DNA from 2 places in the Mesorhizobium sp. Primo-A genome. Region 1 is predicted to be linked to the other one. Evidence: riboswitches for the same ligand, from Rfam matches in the RefSeq annotation. Region 1 holds a riboswitch; the other holds the start of a gene.
The links. Region 1 has a riboswitch for cobalamin ahead of EOC83_RS11515 (ABC transporter ATP-binding protein). Riboswitches for the same ligand answer to the same signal wherever they lie in the genome.
Positions count from the first base shown of each region.

Region 2: linked by a shared signal. The riboswitch ahead of EOC83_RS15665 (DUF1636 family protein) and the one ahead of EOC83_RS11515 (ABC transporter ATP-binding protein) in region 1 are both predicted to bind cobalamin.

Region 1 covers NZ_RZTG01000005.1:182,975-187,956, forward strand. Annotated here, with positions in the region: gene EOC83_RS11500 (phosphatidate cytidylyltransferase) at 1-135, shown strand, start outside; gene EOC83_RS11505 (iron ABC transporter permease) at 161-1,147, opposite strand; gene EOC83_RS11510 (ABC transporter substrate-binding protein) at 1,177-2,124, opposite strand; gene EOC83_RS11515 (ABC transporter ATP-binding protein) at 2,174-2,962, opposite strand; cobalamin riboswitch at 3,127-3,334, opposite strand; gene EOC83_RS11520 (AraC family transcriptional regulator) at 3,570-4,403, shown strand; gene EOC83_RS11525 (alanine racemase) at 4,409-4,982, opposite strand, start outside.
Region 2 covers NZ_RZTG01000008.1:32,546-37,527, forward strand. Annotated here, with positions in the region: gene EOC83_RS15660 (winged helix-turn-helix domain-containing protein) at 202-1,401, shown strand; cobalamin riboswitch at 1,432-1,636, shown strand; gene EOC83_RS15665 (DUF1636 family protein) at 1,675-2,103, shown strand; gene cobW (cobalamin biosynthesis protein CobW) at 2,106-3,143, shown strand; gene cobN (cobaltochelatase subunit CobN) at 3,162-4,982, shown strand, end outside.

The DNA.
Region 1 (4,982 bases):
ATCAAGCGCGACCAGGGCGTCAAGGACTGGGGCCATCTCATCGAAGGCCATGGCGGCATGATGGACCGCACCGACAGCCTGGTCTTCGCCGCCCCGGTGTTCTTCCACATCGTGCGCTATTTCTGGACTGTGTGATCCGGCGACCGGTTGCCAAAGGCGCTCAAAGCCGGTTGCGGATCAGCATGGTGACGACGAAGAACGCACCGACCGAGCTGGTGATGATGCCGATCGGCAGTTCCTGCGGCGGCAGCAGCGTTCGGGCCAGAAGATCGCTGGCCAGCAAAAGCACCGCGCCGAAGACGGCGCAGCTGGCAACCAGGCGCAGATGCAAGGGGCCTGCCAGCGGCCGCGACAGATGCGGGATCATCAGCCCGACGAAGCCGATGACCCCGGCGACAGAGACCAGGATCGCCGTCGAGAAGGCGGCGACGAGAAACGTCATTCGGCGCATGCGCGCCACTGGCACGCCAAGGCTTTCGGCGGCGTTTTCGCCGGCCAGGAAGGCATCGAGCCGGCGGTGGTTCCACAGCGCGTAAGCCAGAATGGTGCCCGCACCCAGCGCGCCGAGCCAGATATTGTCCCAGCGCGCCAGGCCAAGGCCGCCCATCGTCCAGAACAACACGGAGTGGGCGGCGCGCTGGTCGCCGGCAAAGACCAGGTAGTTGGTCAAGGCGGTGAACATGAAGGACACGGCAAGGCCGGCGAGGATCAGCCGCTCCGGCCCTTGGCCCCTCACCCGCGCGACCAGCAGCAGGACGACGCCGGCGGCCAATATGCCGCCGGTGAAGGCCGCGACCGGCAACGTCCAGATGCCAAAGCTGTCGCCGAAGACGGTGATGACGGAAACGGCACCGGCGGCGGCGCCCGACGACAGGCCGAACAGGAACGGATCGGCGAGATCGTTGCGGGTCACTGTCTGCAGCAGCGCGCCGACGACGCCGAGGCCCGCGCCGACGCAGATGGCCAGGATCGTGCGCGGCAGCCGCAGATCGACGACGATCTTGCCGACCGGCCCGGACACGTCGTGCCCGCCTAAGCCGATTGCGCGGCCAAGCGCTGCTACAACGTCGGCCAGCGGGATCAGCGTCGAGCCATAGGCGATCGACAGCAGAGCGAGAGCGGCGATCGCCGCCGCTCCCGCCAGCATGGCCAACGCAAATGCCGGATGGCGCAAGCTCAAAATGCTTCCGGGTGCATGGCCTTGGCGATCTTGTCGATCGCTTCGATGTTGGCGGGTCCAGGCGTCAGCTCGGCGTAGCGGAGGGCGACGAAGCGCTCGTTCTTGACCGCGTCTGTCTCCTTCATGGCCGGATGCGCTTTCAGGAAATCGAGCAGCTTCCTGTAGCCGCCACCGTCCTGGTAATCGAGCAGGATGAGGAATTGCGGATTGCGCGACGCCACCGTTTCCCAATCCGTGTTGCCCCAGCTGGTGTCCATGTCAGCCATGATGTTGTCGCCGCCGGCGGCAGTGATCATGGCGCTGGGGATGGCGAACTTGCCTGCGGTGAACGGCTTGTCCTCGCCGGAATCGTAGAGGAACACCCGCGTGCCCTTGGCGCTGCCGACCTTGGCGGTGATGTCGGCGAGCTGCGCCTTCCAGCCAGAGACAAGCTTTTCAGCCTCGGCCTCCTTGCCGAAGATCTTGCCCAGCTTTTCGACGTCGCCATAGAGCAGGTCCATCGAGGCGGCGGGGCGGCTCTTGTCGAGATGGACGCAGCTTTCCGTCAGAACCAGCGTCTTGATGCCGTGCGGGGCAAGCGTGTCGGGCGTCACCTCGCCACCCGGCTTCATGCCGTAGTACCAGCCGGCGAAGAAGAAATCCGGCTCCACGGCCACGAGGTTTTCGAGCGTCGGATATTTCGGCGCCAGCTCCGGGATCGAACCCTGCTCTGCCTTGAATTCGGAACCGACCTTGTACCATCCGGTGATGCCCGTCAGGCCGACCATTGACGGCTGCAATTTCAGCGCGAAAGCCATCTCAGCCATGTTCAGATCGTGGATGACAGCGCGCTTCGGCGGCGCGTCGAAGGTCAGCGGCTTGCCGCAGCTGTCGACGGTTACCGGGAAGGCGAAGGCGGTCGAGGTCAGCAGCGAGACGGCAAGCGAAAAAGCGAGGCGTTTCACGGGTATGCTCCTTGTGGGTGGGATCGGGTCGACTATGGAACGGCTTCAATCACGACGGCGGCGCGGCACGGTTCGGAACCTCGAACACCGTCAACTCTCGATCCTCGGTTGGATGGCGCAGGCGCAGCACATCGATGCCGAAAATCTCGCGGATCAGCTGTTGGGCCAGCGCTTCGCGCGGTGCGGCGAGCGCTTGCAGACGGGCATGGTTCATCACCGCCACCCTGGTGGCGAAGGGTGCTACCAGCGCCAGATCGTGCAGCACCGCGATCACCGTCATCTCAAAGCCTGCCACGAGGTCGAGCAGTTCGCCGCGGGCGCGCGGGTCCAGATGGTTGGTCGGTTCGTCGAGGAACAGGATTTTGGGCTGCTGGGCGATGGCGCGCGCCAGTTGGGCGCGCTGGCGCTCGCCGCCCGACAGCGAGCCGACGGTGCGGCCAAGCAGCGGCAGCAGGCCGGTCCGGCGCAGCGCCTCGACGGCGATATCGCGTTCCTCGCGCCTGCGCCGCAGCCCGGCGTGCGGGACCCGGCCAAGCTCGACATAATCGATCACCGCCAGCCGCGGATCGGGCTGGTCGGTCTGGCCGACAACGGCGATATGCAGCGCCCGCTCGGCGGCCGAAATCCTGTCCAGCCCGCGTCCGCCAAGCTTCACCTCGCCGGAACTTGGCCGCAGCATGCCCGACAGCATGCGCAGCAGCGTCGTCTTGCCGGCGCCGTTGGGACCGATGATGGCAAGGCGATCGCCAGCGGCCACCGAGAAGCTGACCGCCTGGACCAGATTCCGCCCATTCGCCATGGCACAGAGGTCATGGGCTTCGAGAAGCGCTGCGCTCATCGGCTGCAGCCCGCCGGATTGCGGGGACGGCAAAGTGTGAGCATGGTGATGCGATGATCGATGGAGCCGTCCAACTTTCCGTCACTTTCCAAAACTGGCGACGGAAGGAAGCTGGCGAACCGGCCGACAAGGCCGGGATTCGCGTTTCCTCCCGGCACACCCCGTCCGGTCAACTCAGTGATGGCAGGTCTCCTGGCTCGCGGGTCGTTGCGCCATCCTGCCTTCCCAGCCTTGCCGGCCAGTGGCATTCACGGATTTTGCTCGCCGCTTACAGTTGCGGGGGCAGCCACGGCCTCGACCTGAACAGGCCTCACCGTGTTCCCTTTTCACCCCTCGCCTTTCGGCTCGGGGACCATCACCACTTCAGCGTAGATTTCCACCAAACGCTTCGCAATGGATTTCTCGGACGAAGTGGTGGGCCAGCTAAGGGAAACAGGCATTGCACGCTCACTTTATGTAATAACATAACATTCTTAGGAGATGACGCGGCCCGCTGTCAAGCGAAAGCCCATGGGATCGGCGCAGATTGCACGGAATGCGCAATTTCGATCAAACTGGCCGCGCCAGGAAACGCCAAGATGATCCGGCCAATGCGAAAAGGAGCCCCATGAACCCGACCGAGAAAGCGCTGTGGTTCGTCGAGAGCCATCTGCCGGAGGCGATCTCGCTTGACGATGTCGCGCAAAGCAGCGGCGTGTCGCGTTTTCATGTGACGCGCGCCTTCGGCGCCGCAACCGGCCGCTCGGTGATGGGTTACATGCGCTCACGCCGGCTGACCGAGGCGGCGCGCAAGCTGGCCGGCGGAGCGCCCGACATCCTCGTCGTCGCGCTCGACGCCGGCTACAACTCGCATGAGGCGTTCACCCGTGCCTTCCGCGATCAGTTCGGCACCACGCCGGAACTGGTGCGCGCGCAAGGCTCGACCAACAACCTCGACCTCGTGGAGCCGATCCTGATGGACCAGTCCTTCCTCACCAATCTCGAACCACCGCGCTTCGAGACCAGCCGGCCGTTCCTGATCGCCGGCCTCGGCGAACGCTACAGCTGCGAAACCAGCGCCGGGATTCCGATGCAGTGGCAGCGTTTTGCACCCTATATCGGCAACATCCCCGGCGAGATCTCAGGCGTTTTCTACGGCGTCTGCCTTAACGGCGATGACGCGGGCAATTTCGACTATGTCGTCGGCGTCGAAGTGTCCGGCTTTGCGGATCTGCCGAAGGACTTCTATCGGGTGCGGGTGCCGGCGCAGAAATATGCGGTGTTCTCGCACCGCGAGCACATCTCATCCATCCGCCGGACGATCAACACGATCTGGAACAGTTGGCTGCCCGACTCCGGTCACGAAATCGCGGATGCACCGGAATTCGAGCGCTATGGACCGGAGTTCGATGCCCACAGCGGCAATGGCGGGCTGGAGATCTGGGTACCGGTGAAGGCGTAGCTCGATCACGCCATCGGCAGCGCCGGCCAGCGATCGATGACCTTTCCGCCGGAAAACACGGCGATCGACCCGAATTGCTGCAGCACGGCCTCGCTCTGCGTCGGCCTTAGAAACGCGTAGTCGCCTGGCCTTGCGGCCGCATCGGCGGGCAAGCCCATGAATTGCTGGTTGGAGGACAGGCCGAGCAGGCCGTTCGTCTTCATGCCTTGGGGGAAGACCGGCTCGGCCATCCACTTGCCGCCATAGAGATAGCAGCCCTTGCGCGGAAACCGGCCGAGCGCCTGCAGCAGGCGGGTGACGGCCGGCGGGCCAGGCAGCATCGGCTCGACCACTTTCAGGATCGGCGTGGCAATGAAGGCCGCCGGCTGGAAGCCTTCTAGGCCTGGCGTATCGAAGTCGCTGGGCAGCACGAAGGCCGAGCCCATCGACACTTCATTGGCCGCGCCGCCACGATGAAGCAGCGCGGTCTTGCTGCCGCCGATGTTGAGGATACGGCGCTGGTCGGCGCCGAGACAGGCGACGAACGCCGCAGCCTGCGCCGACGCCTCCGCCAATGCCTTTGCCGGTCCGCCGAAAAGG
Region 2 (4,982 bases), on a different contig from region 1:
CCAGCGAAGCAAGTCAAACCTTGTTCAAAACATCGACCTGGACGGCATATCGCGGCAAACTGGTCCGATCCGCTCCTGTTTGATTTCCTTCGCTTTTTACTCCACTTTTCTCTCCTGACATGAATGCTGCCAAAACCCTGCTAGCATGGGTTGGAATCAGCCATTCGACCCTCGGTCAAAACACGTCAAAGTGATACCTGCATGAAGGAAAAGATCTCGCTCCCGATGGCCCGGCGCATCGCCCTTGCCGCCCAAGGGTTCCTCGATCCTCGCCCGACCGGCACGCCCGACCGCCGGCATTTTGCCCGCACGCTCTCCCGCACCGGCCTGTTGCAGATCGATTCCGTCAGCGCGGTGGTGCGCGCTCATTATATGCCGCTCTATTCGCGCCTTGGCCCCTACCCGTTCTCGCTGCTCGACAACGCGGCCGTGACGCGTAAGCGCACGGTTTTCGAATACTGGGCGCACGAGGCGTCCTTCCTGCCGGTCGAGACATACCCGCTGATGCGCTGGCGCATGCAGCGCGCCGAGCGGGGCGAGGAAATGTATCTGGGTCTCGCCAAATGGGGCCGCGAGCACGCCGCCTACATCGAAGAGATCTACCGCGAGGTCGCCGAGCGCGGCCCGATCGCCGCTTCCGCGCTGGAGGGCCAGAAAGGTTCGGGCGGCTGGTGGGGCTGGAGCGATGCCAAACACGCCTTCGAATGGCTGTTCTGGGCCGGCCGCATCACCACGGCGCACCGCCGCGGTTTCGAGCGCTTCTATGACCTGCCCGAGCGCGTGCTGCCGCAGGCGATCCTCGATCTGCCGGTGCCGACGCCTGAGGACGCGCACCGCGAATTGCTGCGCATTTCCGCCCGCGCCCACGGCGTGGCGACTTCAAGCGATTTGCGCGACTATTTCCGCCTGTCGCCGGCCGATATGAAAGGCCGGTTGGAGGAACTGGTTGAAACGGGCGAGTTGCTGCCGGTGCGTGTCGAAGGCTGGGACAAGCCGGCCTATCTTCACCGGGACGCCCGTCTGCCGCGCAAAGTCGAGGCCCGCGCCTTGCTGGCACCCTTCGATCCGGTCGTCTTCGAGCGCTCGCGCACCGAGCGGCTGTTCGATTTCCACTACCGCATCGAGATCTACACACCTGCCGACAAGCGGCAGTATGGCTATTATGTCCTGCCGTTCCTGCTCGGCGACAGGATCGTGGCACGCGTCGACCTCAAGGCCGATCGCCCGGCCAGCATACTGCGGGTCCATGCGGCCTATGCCGAGCCCGGTGCGCCGCCTGAAACCGCTGCGGAGCTGTTCGAGGAATTGAAGCAGATGCAAGGTTGGCTCGGGCTCGAACGCATCGAAGTGACGCCTGCCGGCGATTTGGGCGCGGCGCTGGCCGACATAGCCGTGTCGTAAGCTCGCGTTGACACCGCCGCCCGCAAAAGCCTAAATCCGGTTCCAGATGGTCCCTTGCCCGCAACGGCAAGGGCTAAGAGGGAATGCGGTGCGGGGCAAAATCCCAAATCCGCGGCTGTCCCCGCAACTGTAAGCGAAGAGCCAAGGCCGAAAACCACTGGGAATTCCCGGGAAGGCGGCTACCCAAGGCGATGACTCGCGAGCCAGGAGACCTGCCGTCTGCGACTGTAGAATCCGATCGCCCGGCGGGTTTCCGGGCAAGGAGCCCGATCTTTGGACCACGACAGCAGTTTTTCGGCTGGCACAGCGGATATTTCGTCCGGCCATGATGATGCCTTGGCCGGCGTCACCATCATCGTCTGCGGCTCCTGCCGCAATGAGACCGGCTCCGACGCTCATCCCCGCGCCGGCGAGTTGCTGACGGACGACACGCGCCGCGCCGCCGCTGGCGACGATATCCGCATCCGCAGCGTCGAATGCCTTGGCAATTGCAAGCGGCGCCTCAGCGCCGCGATCCTGCGCGACGGTTGCTGGAGCTATGTCTTCGGCGACCTGACCGCGACCAGCGGCGCCGACCTCGTGACAGGCGCAAAGCTCTTCGCCACCTCGAAAGATGGCCTGATCCCGTGGCGTGGCCGCCCCGATAGCCTCAAGCGCGGCCTCGTGGCCCGCATTCCACCCATCGACATGCTGAAGGATTGACCATGACCACTTCCGTATCCCGCGTTCCCTGCACCGTCGTCACTGGCTTCCTCGGCGCCGGCAAGACGACGCTGGTCCGCCATCTCCTGGAAAACGCCGGCGGCAAGCGCATCGCCATCATCGTCAACGAATTCGGCGACATCGGCATCGATGGCGAGATCCTCAAGGGATGCGGTATCGACACCTGCCCCGAGGAAAACATCGTCGAACTGGCCAATGGCTGTATCTGCTGCACTGTCGCCGACGACTTCGTCCCGGCGCTCGACCAAATCCTGTCGCTGACGCCGAGGGTCGACCATATCCTGATCGAAACCTCGGGCCTGGCACTGCCCAAGCCGCTGGTCCAGGCCTTTCAGTGGCCCAGCGTGAAAAGCCGGGTGACCGTCGATGGCGTCATCGCCGTGGTCGACGGACCGGCATTGGCCGAAGGCCGCGTCGCCAACGACATGGAGGCCCTCCAGGCGCAGCGCGCCGGGGACGAGACGCTCGACCACGACGATCCGGTGGAAGAAGTGTTCGAGGACCAGATCGCCTGCGCCGACCTGATCATCCTGTCGAAGAGCGACCTGATGGACGCCGCCGGCACCGCCCGCGCCAATGCCATCGTTGGCGAACACTCCGCCCGCGCAGTGAAGATCGTGCCGACCTCGCATGGCAAGGTCGATCCCTCCGTGCTGCTCGGGCTCGGTCTGGCCGTCGAGGACGACATCGAAAACCGCAAGTCCCATCATGACGGCGCATTCGACCACGAGAATGACGACTTCGACACGTTCATCGTCGACATTGCCTCGATCGCCAATCCGGACGAGCTGGCAAAGCGCGTCGCCACCGTCGCCGAAGAAGAGAACGTGCTGCGCGTAAAAGGCTTCGTCGAGGTCGGCGGCAAGCCGATGCGGCTCTTGCTGCAGGCCGTCGGGCCGCGCGTCAATCATTACTATGACCGCGCCTGGACCGCTGAGGATGACCGCCGCTCGCGCCTCGTCGTCATCGGCCTGAAAGGGCTGAACCGCCCGGCGATCGAGCGTATACTCGCCGGCTGATTTCGGACACGGATTGCGATGCACATCCTAACCACGACATCCGCCTCGCTCGACGACCTCGCCGAGCCGGTCGATCTGCGGCAGACGCCGGCGGATATCGTGGCCCTGTCCTTCACCGACAGCGACCTCGCCGGACTGGCGGCGGCGTGGAGGACCGATGCCGACCGCCTGCCCTCGATGCGGCTGGCCGCACTGCGCGACTTGCGCCATCCCATGTCCGTCGACCTCTGGGTCGACAGCGTCGCCCGCCATGCCAAGATCATCCTCGTGCGCATCCTCGGCGGCTACGACTGGTGGCGCTACGGCTGCGACCAGCTTGCCTCGACCGCCCGCGAACGCGGCATAAAACTGGCGCTGCTGCCCGGCGAATGCCGCGACGAGGATCTGCGCCTGATCGAAGCCTCGACGCTGCCGCGCGAGGAGTTGGACGGCCTGCTCGACTATTTCCGCGAGGGCGGCCCGGCGAATATGAGCGCGCTGGTGCGCAGGCTGGCGGGCTTGGCGGGACAGGATGCGGAAGTGATCGGCCCGGTGGTGGTGCCGAAAGCTGGTTTTTACGTGCCCGGATGTGGAGTTGTGGAGAAGCCGGACTTATCGAATGCTGGCGCTTACAACGTCAACGCTCCTATCATCCCCATCCTGTTCTATCGCTCGATGCTGCTGGCCGCCGATGTCGCGCCCATCGATGCGCTTGTTGAAGCGCTGCGGCAGCGCGGCATCGACCCAGTCCCGATCTTCGTCTCCAGCCTCAAGGACCCAACCTCCCTCGCCTTCGTGGAAACAGCACTGACGGCGCTGAAGCCCGCCGCCATCATCACCGCGACCGCTTTCGCCTCAGGCGCCGAACCCGGCATCGAAACGCTGTTCGACCGCGCCGGCGTGCCTGTCTTCCAGGTCATCGTCGCCACCACCCGCCGCGACATCTGGCAAAACAACCAGCGTGGCCTGGCACCCGCCGACCTCGCCATGCATGTCGTGCTGCCCGAACTCGACGGCCGCGTCCTCGCCGGCGCCATTTCCTTCAAGGGCGAGACCGAGACCGATCCCGCACTCGGCCACCGCGCCTTCGCCAACCGGCCGGAACCGGATCGCGTGGCGCAGGTCGCTGACCGCGTCGCGGCCTTCATCAAGTTGCAGGAGACACCCCGCGCCGGGCGCAAGCTGGCCATCCTAATCCCGGATTACCCTAGCGCTCCTGGTCGAACCGGCTATGCCGTCGGCCTCGACGTGCCGTCCAGCGTGCTCGCCATGCTGCATGACCTGAAGGAGCAGGGCTATGTGATTGAGGGGATTCCGCAGACGCCGCGTGGGTTGCTGGATTTGCTGGAAGCCAGCGATACTGGATTGGCCTTAGATAACTACATTGCCTTCTCGACGGAGTTGCCGACTGCGGCAATTACTGCGGTCGAAGCCGCTTGGGGCAAAGCGGAAGACGAAACAGGTTTGCGCGGAAGCTTCCCCTTCCGCGCCGCCACCTTCGGCAACGTCACCATCGCCCTCGCCCCCGACCGCGGCCGCTCCGTCGACCGCCGCGCCGACTACCACGACCCGACGCTGCCCCCGCGCCATGCGCTGATCGCCTTCGGCCTCTGGCTGCGCAAGTCGCTCGGCGTCCACGCGCTGGTCCATGTCGGCGCCCATGGCACGCTTGAATGGCTGCCGGGCAAAACCGTTGCTCTGTCGGAAAACTGCTTTCCGGAGATCGTCACCGGTCCCCTGCCCGTCATCTATCCCTTCATCGTCTCCAACCCGGGCGAAGCGGCGCAGGCCAAGCGGCGCATTGCCGCCGTCACCCTTGGCCATTTACCGCCACCGCTGACCGGCGCCGGGCTGGACGAA